DNA from 4 places in the Pseudomonas allokribbensis genome. Region 2 is predicted to be linked to each of the others. Evidence: predicted binding sites of a transcription regulator. Region 2 holds the regulator's gene; each other region holds the start of a gene.

What was found. The regulator FliA, encoded in region 2, starts transcription of late flagellar genes. The targets are predictions, from matches to a motif close to CTAAAGTTTNNNNNNNNNNNGCCGNTAA.
Region 1: a site for FliA is predicted at 1,756-1,783, ahead of IF199_RS14360 (methyl-accepting chemotaxis protein). Genes of this name have one in related genera too.
Region 3: a site for FliA is predicted at 2,810-2,837, ahead of motA (flagellar motor stator protein MotA). Genes of this name have one in related genera too.
Region 4: a site for FliA is predicted at 2,452-2,479, ahead of IF199_RS29185 (methyl-accepting chemotaxis protein). Genes of this name have one in related genera too.

What each region holds. Positions count from the first base shown of each region.
Region 1 covers NZ_CP062252.1:3,142,778-3,146,988, reverse strand. The annotation lists gene IF199_RS14375 (MmcQ/YjbR family DNA-binding protein) at 1-348, shown strand, start outside; gene IF199_RS14370 (DUF1294 domain-containing protein) at 351-779, opposite strand; gene IF199_RS14365 (undecaprenyl-diphosphate phosphatase) at 776-1,606, opposite strand; gene IF199_RS14360 (methyl-accepting chemotaxis protein) at 1,911-3,545, shown strand; gene pnuC (nicotinamide riboside transporter PnuC) at 3,628-4,191, shown strand; gene IF199_RS14350 (AAA family ATPase) at 4,188-4,211, shown strand, end outside.
Region 2 covers NZ_CP062252.1:1,775,384-1,779,594, reverse strand. The annotation lists gene IF199_RS08165 (chemotaxis protein CheA) at 1-973, opposite strand, end outside; gene IF199_RS08160 (protein phosphatase CheZ) at 1,013-1,801, opposite strand; gene IF199_RS08155 (chemotaxis response regulator CheY) at 1,819-2,190, opposite strand; gene fliA (RNA polymerase sigma factor FliA) at 2,358-3,098, opposite strand; gene fleN (flagellar synthesis regulator FleN) at 3,095-3,925, opposite strand; gene flhF (flagellar biosynthesis GTPase FlhF) at 4,039-4,211, opposite strand, start outside.
Region 3 covers NZ_CP062252.1:607,122-611,332, reverse strand. The annotation lists gene dinD (DNA damage-inducible protein D) at 1-628, opposite strand, end outside; gene motB (flagellar motor protein MotB) at 795-1,886, opposite strand; gene motA (flagellar motor stator protein MotA) at 1,890-2,741, opposite strand; gene IF199_RS02690 (HDOD domain-containing protein) at 2,908-4,211, shown strand, end outside.
Region 4 covers NZ_CP062252.1:6,324,080-6,328,290, forward strand. The annotation lists gene IF199_RS29180 (phosphocholine cytidylyltransferase family protein) at 1-357, shown strand, start outside; gene IF199_RS29185 (methyl-accepting chemotaxis protein) at 372-2,348, opposite strand; gene IF199_RS29190 (LysR substrate-binding domain-containing protein) at 2,530-3,450, opposite strand; gene IF199_RS29195 (NorM family multidrug efflux MATE transporter) at 3,609-4,211, shown strand, end outside.

The DNA of each region.
Region 1 (4,211 bases), 1.4 Mb from region 2:
AAGTTGAGCGAAGCGGACGTCGCGGATTTCTGCCTGGCATTGCCCGGTGCGCAAGAAGACTACAAGTGGGGCGGCGTGCGGGTGTTTTCGATTGCCGGCAACAAGATGTTCGCGCTGCAGGGGCTGCGTGGCGAGTCGCTGGCGTTCAAGGTCGACAAGGATCTGTTTCTCGGTCATTGCGACCGGCCGGGCATTCACCCGGCGCCGTATCTGGCGCGGGCGCAGTGGATCATCATGCACCCGCCCTACCCTTTGGGCGCCGAGGAACTGCGAGGGTTGCTGCAACGTTCCCACCAGTTGGTGGTGAGCAAGCTGCCGAAGAAAACCCAGGTGGGTTTGCTGCTGTAGCCCTAACCCAACGCCAACAGGTTCGAGCCGAGGAACAACTGATCGATCCAGAACACCTGGTGCAGCGCGACGATCACCCAGAACAGGATCTGAAACGACACTTTGCGCGTCTTGTGCCGGAATACTTGCTGGGCGATCAGTGCGCCCGGCCAGCCGCCCGCCAGTTCCACGGCGTGCAGGACGTTCTCCGGGGTGCGCCAGGCCTCAGCGCGGGCCTTGCGCTTGTCGGCCCAGTACAGGAAAAACGCCAGCACGCTGGCCAGCCCATAGGCCGTCAGCGGTACCAGTGAAATTCCGCGCAGCCACATCGACAGCGAGCCGAACATTGGCAATGCGCAGACGATCAGCAACACCACCAGCTTCAACTTCAGATGCTGAATGTTGCCGCCGGACGGGCCGCGATCCGGACGGCGTGCGCGGGAATCACTCATGCCTTGGCCGCCGCCCAGTCCACCCAGCCGAACTGCCAGGTCGCCAGAATCAACAGGCCGAAAACGATCCGGTACCAGGCGAATGCCGCGTAGCTGTGGCTGGCGATGAACTTCAGCAAGCCGCGAACAGCGATCATGGCGAAAACGAACGCCGTGACAAAACCGATGGCAAACACCGGGAAGTCCGCCGGCACGAAAAGATGGCGGTACTTGTAGCCCGAGTACACGGCCGCACCGACCATGGTCGGCATCGCCAGGAAAAACGAGAACTCGGTGGCGGTCTTGCGTGACAGGCCAAACAACAGGCCGCCAATGATGGTCGAGCCGGAGCGCGAGGTGCCCGGGATCATCGCCAGGCATTGGGCAAAGCCGACCTTCAGTGCATCTTTCCAGGTGATTTCATCCACGGTTTCGGCGTGCACTTCGTGCTGCCGGCGCTCGGCCCACAACATGATGAAGCCGCCCACGACCAGCGCCGTCGCCACGGTGATCGGGTTGAACAGGTACTTGTGAATCAGATCGGCAAAGATCACGCCCAGCACCACGGCGGGCAGGAAGGCGATCAGCAGGTTGGCGGTAAAGCGTCGCGCACTCGGCTGAGTCGGCAAACCGATGACCACGTCGAGAATCTTGCGGCGAAACTCCCAAACCACCGCGAGAATCGCGCCGAGCTGGATGATGATGTTGAACGCCATGGCGCGTTCGCCACCGAAGTTCAGCAGGTCGGCGACAATGATCTGGTGTCCGGTACTGGAAATGGGCAAAAACTCCGTCAGCCCTTCTACAACTCCAAGAATCAGTGCCTGCAAGGCGGTCCAAAGATCCATCAATCCCCCAAAGAGCGATGCTCAGCGGCATGCCCCGATAGTATTTTTTTACGTTCACTGCGTTCAGCGTAGCTGTTTGTTGCTGTACCGATTCCGCGCGCAAAGGATCCACACGAAACGGTCAAAATTCCGTGAAATGGCAACTTGGGTTCAGGTTTTCACGCGCGGGGCCGAAATCCTATCAGACAAGCCGTAATAGCGCTGCCGCGTTCTACGACTTGGGTCGCGTATGCCCGGCCATGGAAACGTGGTTGGATGCTGGCGGTGATTTATTACAAGAAAAAGAAATCGGAGTGACAGCGTTATGAACAGCTTGCGCAGTGTGTCGATCAGCCGACGCTTGTGGCTCATCTTGATTGTGGCGGTGGTCATGCTGCTGACCCTGGGCCTGTTGATGCTCAAGCAGATCCACGATGACCTGTATCACGCCAAGGCCCAGAAAACCCAGCATGTGGTGCAGACCGCCAGCGGTTTGCTGACCTATTACCAGGGCCTGGAAGCGGCCGGAACCCTGACCCGCGACGCCGCCCAGAAGCAGGCGCTGACCGCGATTCGCGGCCTGCGTTACGACCAGAACGATTACTTCTGGATCAACGACCTCACGCCCGTGATGGTCATGCACCCGACCAATCCCAAGCTTGAAGGCCAGAACCTCTCGGCGATCCGCGATCCGGACGGTTTTGCGGTGTTCAACGAAATGGTTGCCATCGCCAAATCCAAGGGCGCCGGCATGGTCGACTACCGTTGGCCGAAACCCGGTGCCAGTGAACCGGTGGCCAAGACCTCCTACGTGAAACTGTTCGAGCCATGGGGCTGGGTACTGGGTTCCGGCGTGTACGTCGACGATGTACAGGCCGAGTTTCAGGGCCAGGTGATCAAGGCTTCCGTCGTCGGCCTGGTGATCGCACTGATCATGGGCGTGCTGGTGATCCTGATTGCCCGCAGCATCGTCCGCCCGTTGCAGGAAACCGTGAACGCCATGGCCAACATCGCCAGCGGCGAAAGCGACCTGACCCGCAGCCTCGACACCCACGGTCAGGACGAAGTCACGCAGTTGGCGCATCACTTCAATGCCTTCACCGCCAAGCTGCGCCGGGTGATCGGCGATTTGCAGGTGTCGGCCAGTGCGCTGGGCCAGTCCTCCACTGAACTGGGCAATGACGCGAGCCAGGCTCAGCAGCGCAGCCAGCAACAGTCGCAGCAGATGGAACTGGTGGCGACCGCCATCAACGAAGTCACTTACGGCGTGCAGGATGTGGCGAAGAACGCCGAGCATGCCGCCAACGAAATGCGCGATGCCGAGGCTCAGGCGCAACAGGGCCAGATCAACATCGACGGCAGTCTGCAACAGATCGACAAACTGTCCGGCACCATCGATCAGGCAGTCGAGGTGATTCGTACGCTGGCGACCGAAAGCACGCAGATCGGCAGCGTTCTGGAGGTAATCCGCTCGATTGCCGAACAGACCAATCTGCTGGCGCTCAACGCGGCCATCGAAGCCGCCCGCGCCGGCGAACAGGGGCGCGGTTTTGCGGTGGTGGCCGATGAGGTCCGCTTGCTGGCACAGCGCACGCAGAAATCCACGGCGGAAATCCAGTCGATGATCGAGCGTCTGCAAAACCATTCCGAAGCCGCCGTAAAAGTGATCGGTGACAGCAGCAAGGCCTCGCAACTGACCATCGAGCAGGCCGGACTGGCCGGTGCGAGCCTGAATGCCATCGGCCAGGCGCTGCGCAACCTCAACGGCCTGAACGCGTCGATCGCCAGTGCGACCCTGCAACAGGCGCACGTGGTCGAGGACATCAACCAGAACGTCACCCAGGCCGCCGGCCTGTCCCACAGCACCGCAATGGCCGCTGAGCAGTCGAGTGCCGCCAGTGTGCGGCTGGGCCAGTTGAGCGAGCAGTTGAACGGATTGCTGCGCCAGTTCCGCGTCTGACGTTCTCACCCTGTGGGAGGCTCACTCCCACAGGTTTTTGGGTACAATCCGCCCCCTCTTTTACTCCCTCCAAGGATCTTGCATGTCCGGGCTCGAACTGTTTGCCGCCGCCCTCGGTGTGATCGCCGTCTGGCTGACGGTCAAACAGAATCCCTGGTGTTGGCCGATCGGGCTGGTCATGGTGTTGCTCTACAGCTGGGTCTTCTTCGAGGTGAAGCTGTATTCGGACATGTTGCTGCAGGTGGTCTACGCCGCCCTGCAAGTCTACGGCTGGTGGCAATGGACCCGGGCCGGGACGATGCATGACGGCCGCCAGGTCAGCCGGCTCGACACGCCGTCAATCCTCAAAGGGCTGGCCATTGGCAGCGTCGGCAGTCTGCTGCTGGGCGCCGCCATGGCGCACTGGACCGATGCCGCGCAACCCTGGCTCGACGCCGCACTGACCGGTTTCAGCCTCGTCGCGCAATTCTGGATGGCCCACAAGCGCCTGCAATGCTGGGCATTGTGGTTCGTGCTGGATGTGATCTTCGTCGGCCTGTTCCTTTATAAGGCGCTTTACCTCACCGCAGCGTTGTACGCCTTGTTCACCCTGATCGCGGTGCTGGGCTGGCGGGAATGGCGCGCCGATCCGGCGTTGCGCACATGAAAGTCGTCGTCCTCACCGGG
Region 2 (4,211 bases):
CCGGGGCCTTGGCGGCAGGCGCTGCAACAGCAGAAGCATTGCCGGCCGTCACGACGGCACCGGTGGCGACGTCAGTGAACTTGCCTTTGCCATGCAGATCGTCGAGCAGCGATTCGAACTCGTGATCGCTGATCAGATCGCTACCGGCCGCAGCCGCTGCCGGAGCAGCCGATGCAGGCACCGACGCAATCGCCGATTCCAGCGCATCGACGGCAAAGTTGCCCTTGCCGTGCAACTGATCGAGCAAGGCTTCGAATTCGTCGTCGGTGATGTCCGAGCTGTCGCCCACCGCCGGAGCAGAAGGTGCAGCGGCTGTCGGTGCCACGGCGTCGGCCGCGAACTGGCCCTTGCCGTGCAACTGGTCGAGCAGCGACTCGAATTCGGCGTCGGTGATTTCATCGCTGGCCGCTTCATCGGAAGCAGGCGCAGCGGCAGCCGCCGGGGCTTCGGCTTCGGCCTTGACGGCGTTCAGCGAGTCCAGCAACTGTTCAAATTCGTTATCGGTGATATCGCCCGAATCGCCTTCGACGACCAGTTCTTCGATCATCTCGGCAACAGGCGAAGCCGGGGCTTCATCCGCCGATTGCGGTTCAGCCAGACGCGCCAGGGCGGCCAGCAGTTCCGGGGTTGCGGCAGTAATCGGGCTGCGATCGCGGACTTCGCTGAACATGCTGTTCACCGCGTCCAGCGCTTCGAGCACCACGTCCATCAGTTCTGCATCTACGCGACGTTCACCCTTGCGCAGGATGTCGAACACGTTTTCGGCGATGTGACAGCACTCCACCAGCTCATTGAGCTGAAGGAAGCCGGCGCCCCCTTTTACAGTGTGGAAACCGCGAAAAATTGCGTTGAGCAGATCTGCGTCATCCGGACGGCTTTCCAGCTCGACCAGTTGTTCGGACAGTTGCTCAAGAATCTCGCCGGCCTCAACCAGGAAATCCTGAAGGATCTCTTCATCGGCGCCGAAGCTCATTAATGGGGTGCTCCTACAGGTCTAAAAACCCAAAAAAACTCAAAATCCAAGGCTGGATAGCAAATCGTCCACATCGTCCTGACCGGACACAACGTCTTCTCGTTTATCGGCATGAATCTGCGGACCTTCACCCTGCGAGAGATGTTTTTGTGGATCTTTTTCAGCGAGCATTGCCGCACGGTCATGTTCGATGCCCGCAAAGCGGTCCACCTGACTGGCCATGAGCACGAGTTTGAGCAGATTGCTTTCGACTTCGGTGACCAACTGGGTCACGCGCTTGATCACCTGACCTGTGAGGTCCTGGTAATCCTGGGCCAGCAGAATGTCGTTGAGGTTGCTCGACACCGCGCGGTTGTCCGCGCTGCTGCGTGCCAGAAAACCGTCGACCCGACGCGCCAGCTCGCGGAACTCTTCAGCCCCGACTTCACGGCGCATGAAACGTCCCCAGTCGGCACTCAATGCCTGGGCTTCGTCAGCCAGGCCATTGACCACCGGCGTGGCGCTTTCCACCAGGTCCATGGTGCGGTTGGCTGCCGCTTCGGTCAGCTTGACCACATAGCCCAGACGCTCGGTCGCATCAGTGATCTGCGACACTTCCTCGGCCTGCGGCATATGCGGGTCGATCTGGAAGTTGACGATTGCACTGTGCAGTTCGCGCGTGAGCTTGCCCACTTCCTGGTACAGGCCACGGTCACGGGTCTGATTGAGCTCATGGATCAGTTGCACAGCGTCGCCGAACCTGCCTTTTTCAAGGCTTTCGACCAGTTCGACCGCGTGTTTTTTCAGAGTCGACTCGAAGTCGCCCTGTGAAGATTCGTTATGCTCCATAGCTCCCCCGCGCGTCATCAGCCGATGCGTTCGAAAATCTTCTCGATTTTTTCTTTCAGCGCCTGAGCCGTGAAAGGTTTGACCACGTAGCCGTTAACGCCGGCCTGGGCCGCTTCGATGATCTGCTCGCGCTTGGCTTCAGCAGTCACCATCAGCACTGGCAGGTGCTTGAGTTTTTCATCGGCGCGCACGTGACGCAGCAGGTCGATACCGGTCATGCCAGGCATGTTCCAGTCGGTCACCAGAAAGTCGATGCTGCCGCTGTTGAGCACCGGAATGGCAGTGGTGCCATCGTCGGCTTCAACGGTGTTGGTGAACCCAAGGTCACGCAACAGGTTCTTGATGATCCGCCGCATCGTTGAGAAGTCATCAACGATGAGGATTTTCATGTCTTTGTTCAATTCGACCTCCAAGCAGTCTTAAACGCGCCCAGCACCTGGACGCGCCATTTCAATCAATCCGGCAAAGCACTCGATGACTGTCTGGAGCACAACAGAGCAAGACCGGTGCCGTTCACCACCGCACCAGCCTCGTTCGCAGCGTCCCCACACTGCCTTCAGCGCGCTCGCCACTCCCCCAAACGCCCCCGCAAGCGGGCCGCGCACTGGCTGTGTAACTGGCTGACCCGCGATTCACTGACGCCAAGGACTTCACCGATTTCCTTGAGGTTCAGCTCTTCGTCGTAGTACAGCGCCAACACCAGTCGCTCACGCTCCGGCAAATTGGCAATCGCGTCCGCCAACGCAGCCTGGAAGCGCTCATCTTCCAGATCGCGCGACGGCTCAAGATGAGCACTTGCGCCATCCTCGTGCAGCCCTTCGTGTTCGCCGTCCTGCAACAGGTCGTCGAAACTGAACAGTCGGCTGCCCAGGGTGTCGTTCAAAATCCCGTAGTAATCGTCGAGACTCAATTGGAGTTCGGCCGCAACCTCGTGATCTTTAGCGTCACGGCCGGTTTTAGCTTCAATCGAGCGAATCGCGTCGCTGACCATACGGGTGTTGCGGTGAACCGAGCGCGGTGCCCAGTCCCCCTTGCGTACTTCATCGAGCATGGCGCCGCGGATCCGGATGCCCGCGTACGTTTCGAAACTGGCGCCTTTGCTGGCGTCGTATTTGGTCGAGACTTCGAGCAGGCCGATCATTCCGGCCTGGATCAGGTCTTCGACCTGCACACTGGCCGGCAATCGCGCCAGCAAGTGGTAAGCAATGCGTTTGACCAGTGGCGCGTAACGCTCGATCAGCTCGTACTGCGCGTCACGTGCCGACTTCTTGTAGAAATTCATACCGCTGGCGGTCATAGCACAGGTCCTGCCGTTTGCTGCACGAGGCGCTCGACGAAAAATTCGAGGTGGCCGCGCGGATTGGCGGGCAGCGGCCAGGTGTCGACCTTTTGCGCGATCGCCTTGAACGCCAGTGCGCACTTGGAACGCGGGAAGGCTTCATAGACCGCACGCTGCTTCTGCACCGCCTTGCGCACGCTTTCGTCGTAAGGCACCGCACCGACGTATTGTAGGGCGACGTCGAGGAAGCGATCCGTGACCTTGGTCAACTTGGCGAACAGATTGCGACCTTCCTGCGGGCTCTGGGCCATGTTGGCCAGGACGCGGAAGCGGTTCATGCCGTAATCGCGGTTCAGCAGTTTGATCAGGGCGTAGGCGTCGGTGATCGAGGTCGGCTCGTCGCAGACCACCAGCAACACTTCTTGCGCTGCGCGAACGAAACTGACTACCGAGTCACCAATACCCGCAGCGGTGTCGATCACCAGTACGTCGAGATTGTCGCCGATGTCGCTGAACGCCTGAATCAGACCGGCATGCTGGGCCGGGCTCAGGTGAACCATGCTCTGGGTGCCGGAAGCGGCCGGCACGATGCGAATCCCGCCGGGGCCTTGCAACAGCACGTCGCGCAGCTCGCAGCGGCCCTCGATCACATCGGCCAGGGTACGTTTGGGCGTGAGGCCCAGCAGAACGTCGACGTTCGCCAGACCCAGGTCGGCGTCCAGCAGCATGACCCGACGGCCAAGCTCTGCCAGCGCCAGGGACAAGTTCACTGACACGTTAGTCTTGCCGACGCCACCTTTGCCGCCGGTCACCGCGATCACCTGTACGGGATGCATGCTGCCCATGTTATTTCTTTACCTTGTCTTGCATAGACGGAGGCCACATTACTGGCTGCGCGTTCACAACCGGAACAATGCATGGCAGACCATCGATGTAGGTACAAAAACTGTTCATTACCTCAGCCAACCTGCTTGGTGGGACTGTGGTAGATATCAGCGAACATGTCAGCCATGGCTTCTTCGCTGGGTTCTTCCTGCATTTGCACACTGACGGCGCGGCTGACCAATTGATGACGGCGCGGCAGATGCAGATCATCCGGAATCCGTGGGCCGTCGGTCAGGTAGGCGACCG
Region 3 (4,211 bases), 1.2 Mb from region 2:
TGGCAAGATTTTTCGCAGCAATAGTCAATGTAGGCAGAAAATCAGCAAGTGGCCGACTCTTGATGATGCCGTAGCGATCTTTCATCGCTTGAGTCGTTTTCCCACCGGAAAGCGCTGCATCTCCCCGGGAGCGGATACGAGCAAACCCCTCATCATCCACGCCACGTTCGTAAATATTCTGCGACAGTTCTTTTTCCGACTCGCGCAAGCGATCACGAGCATCAAAGCGGGCCTGCAGGCGCATCCGGTCTTCAATCAACTCTTGCTTGCGCGCTTGTAGCGCGAAATAGCTCTGAGCAAAGGCAATGGGCCGTTTACGCGGATCGCCATTCTGCGCAATCAAGTAACAGGCATAGCGCGTAAGCATGAAATCGTCGGTAGCTCGTTGCCCACCTTTGCCAATCTCGATCATTTTCGTAACGCCACGAAAATGATCGAGAGCATCCACACCGGTGGCTTCACACGAGGCTATTGCACGCTGGACAACGGTGAGAAAGTTTTCCCAACGTGCATAACCCAAAGGCTCCTGCAGTTCGCGAGCGAACCAGAACTCGATACCCTCGCCAGGCACCCGTTGCGCTAATTCGTCAAATTGCTGTTGCAGCAAAAAGATTGTCTGATTTTCCATCGTCACGACTCCCTGTGGTTCAGAAGGATTTGAATTCATTGCTGGCCATTTAAAGCAAAACACCCGTGTGCGCTGATCGGGGATTATCCGTGAGAGGCTGATCAAAAAAGCGCCCAGTCGTCGCCGGATACAAAAAAGCCGACATCACTGTCGGCTTTTTTGTGGGTCACTGCTTGGGCGCGGGCGCCGGGGCAGTGGCCGGTGCAGTGGCGGGTGCAGCGGGCGCCGGGGCTGGCGCCGCGCTGCCCGGCGCGGTTGGCTTCGGCGCCGCGTCGTCAAACAGGTTCAACCGTTCGCGCAGCTCGTGCGCCGGCACTGGCTGCTGATCCGCCGGCAAGGCGTTCGGGTCGACCGGTGTGGCCGGGGCCGCACCGTTCTGACCTTGATCTGCCGGTTTCGACGGTTCGGTACCTTGCGAACCTTCGATGGCCGCCTGGGCCTTCTTGGTCAGCACCACGATGTCGATGCGACGGTTGACCGGGTTGAACGGGTTCTCCTTGTCGAACAGCGCCGACGAGGCGTAACCCACGACCCGCGCCACTTGCCCGTCCGGATAACTACCCGCCACCAGCGCACGCCGGGCGGCGTTGGCACGGTTGGCCGAGAGTTCCCAGTTACCGAAGTCACCGGTGCCGGTGTACGGCTTGGCGTCGGTGTGGCCGCTGATGCTGATCTTGTTCGGCACCGCTTTGATGGTGTCGGCCATGGCCAGCAGGATGTCTTCGAAGTACGGCTTCAGGCGTGCAGAACCGGAGTCGAACATCGGACGGTTCTCGGCGTCCATGATCTGGATGCGCAAGCCGTTCGGCGTGATCTCGAACAGGATCTGATCCTTGAACTTCTGCAGCTGCGGATTCTCGTCGACCTTGTTCTGCAGTTCTTGCAGCAACAGTTCCAGACGTTCCTTCTCGACCTGCTCGGCCATGCCTTCAACCTGCTCGGTGTCGACCGTGACCTTGTCCGGTTGCGGCTGCGACTTCACTTCAGGGTTGAGGGTGTTTTCCGGCGCCAGGGTCGGCGTACCGCCCAGGTCGATGATGTACGGCGTGCCGCTCTCGGAGAAACCGACCGGGTCCTTGAAGTAACCGGCGATGGCGATCTTCTGTTCCGGGGTCGCGGTGGACAGCAGCCACAACACCAGGAAGAACGCCATCATCGCCGTCGCGAAGTCGGCGAAGGCGATCTTCCACGCCCCGCCGTGATGCCCGCCGGCGATGCGCTTGACGCGCTTGATGATTATCGGCTGGTTATTTTCCATGACTTAACGACCGCGAACGGCTTGTTCCAGCTCGGCAAAGCTTGGACGGTGAGCCGGGTACAGAACCTTGCGACCGAACTCGACAGCCAGCGATGGCGGCATGCCGGACGCCGAAGCCACCAGCGAGGCCTTGATGGCTTCGTAGACGTTCAGCTCTTCCTTGGCATCGTGCGCCAGGGAGTGCGCCAGCGGGCCGAAGAAACCGTATGCCGCGAGAATACCGAAGAAGGTACCCACGAGTGCCGCACCTACGTGCAGACCGATGGACTTCTGATCGCCTTCACCCAACGAGGCCATGGTCACCACGATACCCAGTACCGCCGCGACGATACCGAAACCCGGCATGGCGTCGGCAATGCCGTTCACCGCGTGGGACGGATGCTCGAGGTCTTCCTTGAGGCTGTACAGTTCCATGTCGAACAAGCCTTCCAGCTCGTGCGGCGCCATGTTGCCGGACGACATGATGCGCAGGTAATCGCAGATGAACGCGGTCATGCGTTCGTCTTTCAATACCGCCGGGTACTTGGCGAAGATCGGGCTCGCAGCGGCATCTTCGATGTCGCCCTCGATGGCCATCATGCCTTCACGGCGGCTCTTGTTGAGGATCTCGTAGATCAGGCCCAGCACTTCCAGATAGAACGTGTGGCTGAAACGCGAACTGAACATGCTCAGGGATTTCTTGAGCACGTGCATCGTCATGTAACCGGGGTTGGCCTGGAGGAATGCTCCGAGTGCCGCACCACCGATGATCATCACCTCGAAAGGCTGGATCAGGGCGGCAATCTTGCCGTGGGAGAGCACGTATCCGCCGAGCACGCTCGCGAATACGACGATGATGCCGATAATTTTAGCCATAGGTAGAAAGTACTTATTTAAGTCGGGTTCAAGGTCATATTCGGAAGTTAAAAAATCTCTTCTTCTACTTATCGGCAAAACTGCGCCAGACTATAGCCAGTTCAGGCGAAAAGCCAATTTAGCCCATGCCGGGCGCGTCTACAGTCAGTGAAGATCTCGTCCAGACATGGCTAATGAAACGAACGTCCCACACGTAAAACCCACCACACTCGATGGCTGGGTGAAGCTGCTCGACGGCGTACGCCTGCCGGTGCCGCAAGAAGCCCACGATCGTGTCTGCCGCGCCATCCGCGATAATCGCAGCTCGCTGCGCGACATCGCCGACCTGATGCAGGACAGCCCGGCGCTGGCGCTGAGCATCATTCGCGAAGCCAATCGCCACACCCAGGGCAGCATGACCGCGCCGGCGGAAAACCTTGAGGTCGCGATCAATCGCCTTGGCCTCGCCCGCACCGAAGAACTGCTGGCACGCCTGCCCGCCGAACCGCAGGCGCAAATTCCCCAGGCCTTGCGCCAGATACAGATGATCAGTCAGCACGCCACGCAACAGGCCAACGGCTTTTTTGCCAGTCGCCTGGCGCGGCTGTGGCAGGACATTCATTGGGGCAGTCTGTTATTTCTGTCGCCGCTGTGGCCGCTGGCGCTGACCTTTCCCCAACTGCTCGAAGAGTGGGAAGTGCGGGTTATCCACAAGGGCGAATCGGCCCGCGACGTGGAAAAGCAATTGTTCGGTGTGCGTCTGCTGAAGATCGGTGAGGCGCTGGTCGAAGTCTGGCGATTGCCGATCTGGGTGCAGCAGGGTTATCGATTGCTGCTCACCGAGCAACGCGAACTGGTCAAGGTTTTGCGCATCGCCCGCGATGTCGATCACCCGCTACGCCAGCAGAATCGCCTCGATGACGACCCGACCCTGCGCCACTGGCTCAATCAACCGGCCAACACCGTGCTGCTGGCCAACGGCCTGGCGCTTTCGGCCCAACAGGCCTGGGACAGTCCGCACAGTGAGCGCTGGCAATACCTGACCAGCCTCTATCTGCAAATCTCGATGGACGAGGTGCAACAACAGTTGCACCAACAGGCCGCCAACAGTGCGCGCCGGCATTCGATGCCGGATCTGTGGCACCCGGCGGTTTCCCTGTTGTGGCCGTGGGGCACCCATCGCCTGCCCGCCGGAATGCTGCCGGCCGCCGCACCCAATGCCGACGACCTCGCCAAGTGGCGCCGGCAATGTGCCGAACTGCTGGCCGAGCCGAGCCGTTTCACCAATGCCATGCACTTGACCATTGCCGCTCGCGACGCGCTGGTGGCCAGCGGCATGCGCCGGGTGATGATCCTGATGGCCGACCGCACGCAGTCCAGTCTGCGCGTGCATCAGATTTCCGGCCTGCCGAAGGAAGCTGCTGCGCTCAACTTCGTCGTCAGTCAAAGCACCGTGCTGCAACGCTTGCTCGCGCAGCAGGCACAAGTGCG
Region 4 (4,211 bases), 2.0 Mb from region 2:
GTGACCTATGACCCCAACTGGCTGGAACTGTGGACGCAACGTTTCGGCGACCCGTTGCTGGATGCCGAAACGTTCCGCCTGACCGACGCCGGTACGCTGGCGGAAATCGGCAACAAGCCGCAATCGGTGGACGAAGTTCAGGGCCAATACATGGGACTGCTGCGCTTCACCCCCGAGGGCTGGGCAGAGGTCGTTCGGCTACGAGCCGAACTGCCCCCGGAACAACGCGACAAGATGCACATGACCAACACGCTGCAGCGCGTCATCGATGCTGGCCAGGTTCCCGTCGAAGCCGTTGCCTACACGGGTGAATGGGGAGAGGTCGACTCCAGCGAAGACCTCTCCGCGTACCAGTAAGCGGGTACGCCCTCTCAGCGGAAGCGGTCGACCTCTTGGCGCAGGTCGGCCGCCAGGCTTTCCAGCTCCTTCGCCGTAATGGCCAGGTTCGACACCACCTCGCGCTGCTCGCTGTTGGCCATCGCGATGCTCTGCAGATTGCTGCTCAACAACGTCGCGGTGCTGCTCTGCTCCTGAGTCGCGGTGGTGATCGCCGCGAACTGCTGACCCGCCGAACGACTCTGCTCATCGATCCGCGCCAGCGCCGACGCGACGTTGGCATTGCGCGACAGGCCTTCCTGCATCAGCACGTTGCCCTGCTCCATGGTGCTGATGGCGTTGCCGGTTTCCTGCTGGATGCTGTGGATCATCCCGGAGATTTCGTCCGTCGCCTGACGCGTGCGCGACGCCAGATTGCGGACTTCGTCAGCCACCACAGCAAAGCCGCGACCCTGTTCACCGGCACGGGCCGCTTCAATCGCAGCGTTGAGTGCCAGCAGGTTGGTCTGTTCGGCAATCGAGGTGATCACGCTGACGATGCCGCCGATTTCCTGGGAGCGCTGACCGAGCGTGTTGATTACAGTTGCGGTGGTGTTCAGCGCGCCGGCAATCTGTTCCAGCGAGGACGACGCTTCTTCCATCGAGCTGCGACCGATCTGGGTCTGCTGGGCATTTTCCTGGGCCAGACGCTGAGTGTTGCCCATGTTGTCGGCAATGTTCAGCGAGGTGGCGGAGAACTCTTCAACCGCACCCGCCATGCTGGTGATCTCGCCGGACTGCTGCTCCATGCCTTCATACGCGCCCCCGGACAAACCGGACAGCGCCTGCGCACGGCTGTTGACCTCTTCCGAAGCGCGGCGGATGTGCTCGACCATGGTCGACAGCGCCTGGCTCATCTGGTTGAAGGCACGGGCCAACTGACCGATTTCATCGTTGCTCGACACGTTCAGCCGCACGCTCAGATCGCCGGCACCCAGGGCTTCCGCCTGACGCACCAGATCACCCAGTGGTTGCAGTTTGCTGCGCAGCAGCCACACCGCCGAACCGACCGCAATCAGCATCGCCAGCAGGCTGCCGATGGCCAACTGGATGCCAACGCTCCAGGTCACTTCGCGGATCTCGGATTTCGGCATGCTCGCCACCACCGACCACGGTCCACCCTCGAACGGTACGGCGATGCTGTAGAAGTCTTCGGACTTGTCGCTCCAGAACCGGCCCTTGCCCGGCGTCTTCGCCAGACCGTTGACCACCGGTACCGCTTGATCCGGCGCCTGCACGCCCGCTGGCGCAACCAGCCATTTATTCTGTTCGTCCAGCAGCGCCAGGGAGCCACTCTGGCCGATGCGGAAACGCTTGAGGTTATCGAACTGGGCGTTTTGCGCGTCGGTGTAATCGAAGCCGACGAACAACACCGCGATCACCTTGCCGCTGCTGTCACGCACCGGGGTGTACTGAGTCATGTAGGAGCGATCAAACAGCAGCGCACGGCCGACGTAGCCCTGCCCCGCCATCAACTTCGCATAAGCCGGGTGAGCGTGATCGAGCAAGGTGCCGATGGCGCGGGTGCCATCCTGTTTGGTCAGCGAGGTGCTGACCCGCACGAAGTCTTCGCCGCTGCGCACGAACAGCGTGGCAACGCCCGCCGTCATCTGCTTGAACTCGTCGACTTCCTTGAAGTTGTTGTTCAACACTTCGCTGCCCAGGTGCAGGCCCGGGGTCTGGGTGCCCGCCACACTGACCGGCTCGCTCGGGTGAATGCTCAGGCCCGCGCTGAAGCGCTTCTCGAACAACCCGCTCAGGCGCTGGGTGCTTTCACGCAGCGTGCCGTGGAAGGTGCTCAACTGGTCGGCGAGCAGACGTGCCTCGCTGGCCAGGTGTTCTTCACGTGTGGCGAGGTTGGCGGTGTCCAGCGAACGCAGGGCGAACACCGTACTGCCACTGATGACAACCGCCAGTATCACGGCGAGCGCGAGGCCCAGCTGCGAGGCGATCCGGGCGCGAGGTTGAGACATGGACAGCTCCTGGCCGAGTCTGCGGATCCTCCCTGATCGCGGCTCGGAAAATTCTAATAATGGGGGTGAAGCCTGGAACCGGCACGACGGTCCCACTTGCACGTATTCGGCGGTAAAGCCGAATACTTGAGTGCACAGCGGGGTTATGGCCGAAGGCCGGCATTGTGGCGGCTCGAACGTTTCAGCTCAAGCGCGTGACCGGCGGCAACACCATGGCGTGGACTTCGCCTTGCAGGAAGTCGCTGAGCCGGCGCAAACGTTCACCTCCCGGACGGGTCTTTGGCCACACCAGGTAATAATTAAGCCCGCTGGCAACTGCCGTCGGCCACGGCAGACTCAAACGCCCTTGCGCGACATCTTCGGCCACCATCAGCAAATCACCCATCGACACGCCATAACCCCGGGCCGCCGCGATCATCCCCAGTTCCAGGGTATCGAACACCTGCCCGCCCTTGAGCGATACCTGATCCGACAGTCCCATGTGCTCCAGCCAACTGCGCCAGTCGCGGCGATCCGGCGTGGGGTGCAGCAATTCAGCGCTGGACAGTCGTGCCACATCCCAGGGCTGGTCGTGCAAAAGACTCGGGGCGCCCACCGGAATCAGCTCTTCCGGAAACAGCAGGCTGGCCTCCCAGTCCGGCGGAAAATGCCCGTCGCTCAGCAGCACCGCGCAATCGAAAGGTTCGTTGTTGAAGTCCACCGAATCCACGTCCATCCAGGCACTGGTCAGTTGCACTTCATTGCCCGGCTGCAAATGGCGAAAGCGACTGAGCCGCGCCAGCAACCAGCGCATGGTCAGGGTCGACGGGGCCTTCATGCGCAGGATGTCATCTTCGGCGCGCAAGGTATTGCAGGCTCGCTCCAGGGCGGCGAACCCCTCGCGGATGCCCGGCAGCAGCAGGCGCGCCGACTCGGTCAGTTGCAGGTTGCGCCCGCTGCGGTGGAACAGGCGGCAGGCGAAGTGCTCTTCGAGTGTGCGGATATGCCGGCTCACCGCACTCTGAGTGATCGACAACTCCTCGGCTGCCCGGGTGAACGAACTGTGGCGTGCCGCCGCTTCGAATGCGCGCAGGGCATACAAGGGTGGAAGGCGACGGGACATGTACAGCGCTCCAATGGCGGGATTGCGCCAACTTAGCAGAATTGTTCCTGGATGAGTTTTAATCATGCCACCCATCCTTTTTATCCCTTTGTGCAAGCCGCGCCAAACCTTGAGAATCGACGGTCTCTTGCTCCCTCTTTTATACGGATGTGAACACCATGCAGCGTCCTGTGCGTACCGAACTCTGGGCCATCCTGCGGCTGGCGGGGCCGTTGATTGCCTCGCAGTTGGCACACATGCTGATGGTACTGACCGACACCTTGATGATGGCCCGCCTCAGTCCCGAAGCGCTGGCGGGCGGCGGTCTGGGCGCGGCGAGCTATTCGTTCGTGTCGATTTTCTGCATCGGCGTGATCGCGGCGGTCGGCACCCTGGTGGCGATCCGTCAGGGTGCCGGTGACATTATCGGTGCCGCGAAACTGACCCAGGCCGGACTGTGGCTGGCGTGGCTGATGGCGCTGGGTGCCGGGCTGCTGTTGTGGAACCTCAAACCGGTGCTGTTGCTGTTCGGCCAGACCGAGACCAACGTCAACGCCGCCGGGCAGTTTCTGATCGCACTGCCGTTCGCCCTGCCCGGCTACCTGAGCTTCATGGCCTTGCGCGGCTTCACCAGTGCCATTGGTAGGGCGACACCGGTGATGGTCATCAGCCTCGCCGGCACCGTGGCCAACTTCCTGCTCAATTACGCGCTGATTACCGGCATGTTCGGCCTGCCGAAACTGGGGCTGACGGGCATTGGCCTGGTCACGGCGATTGTCGCC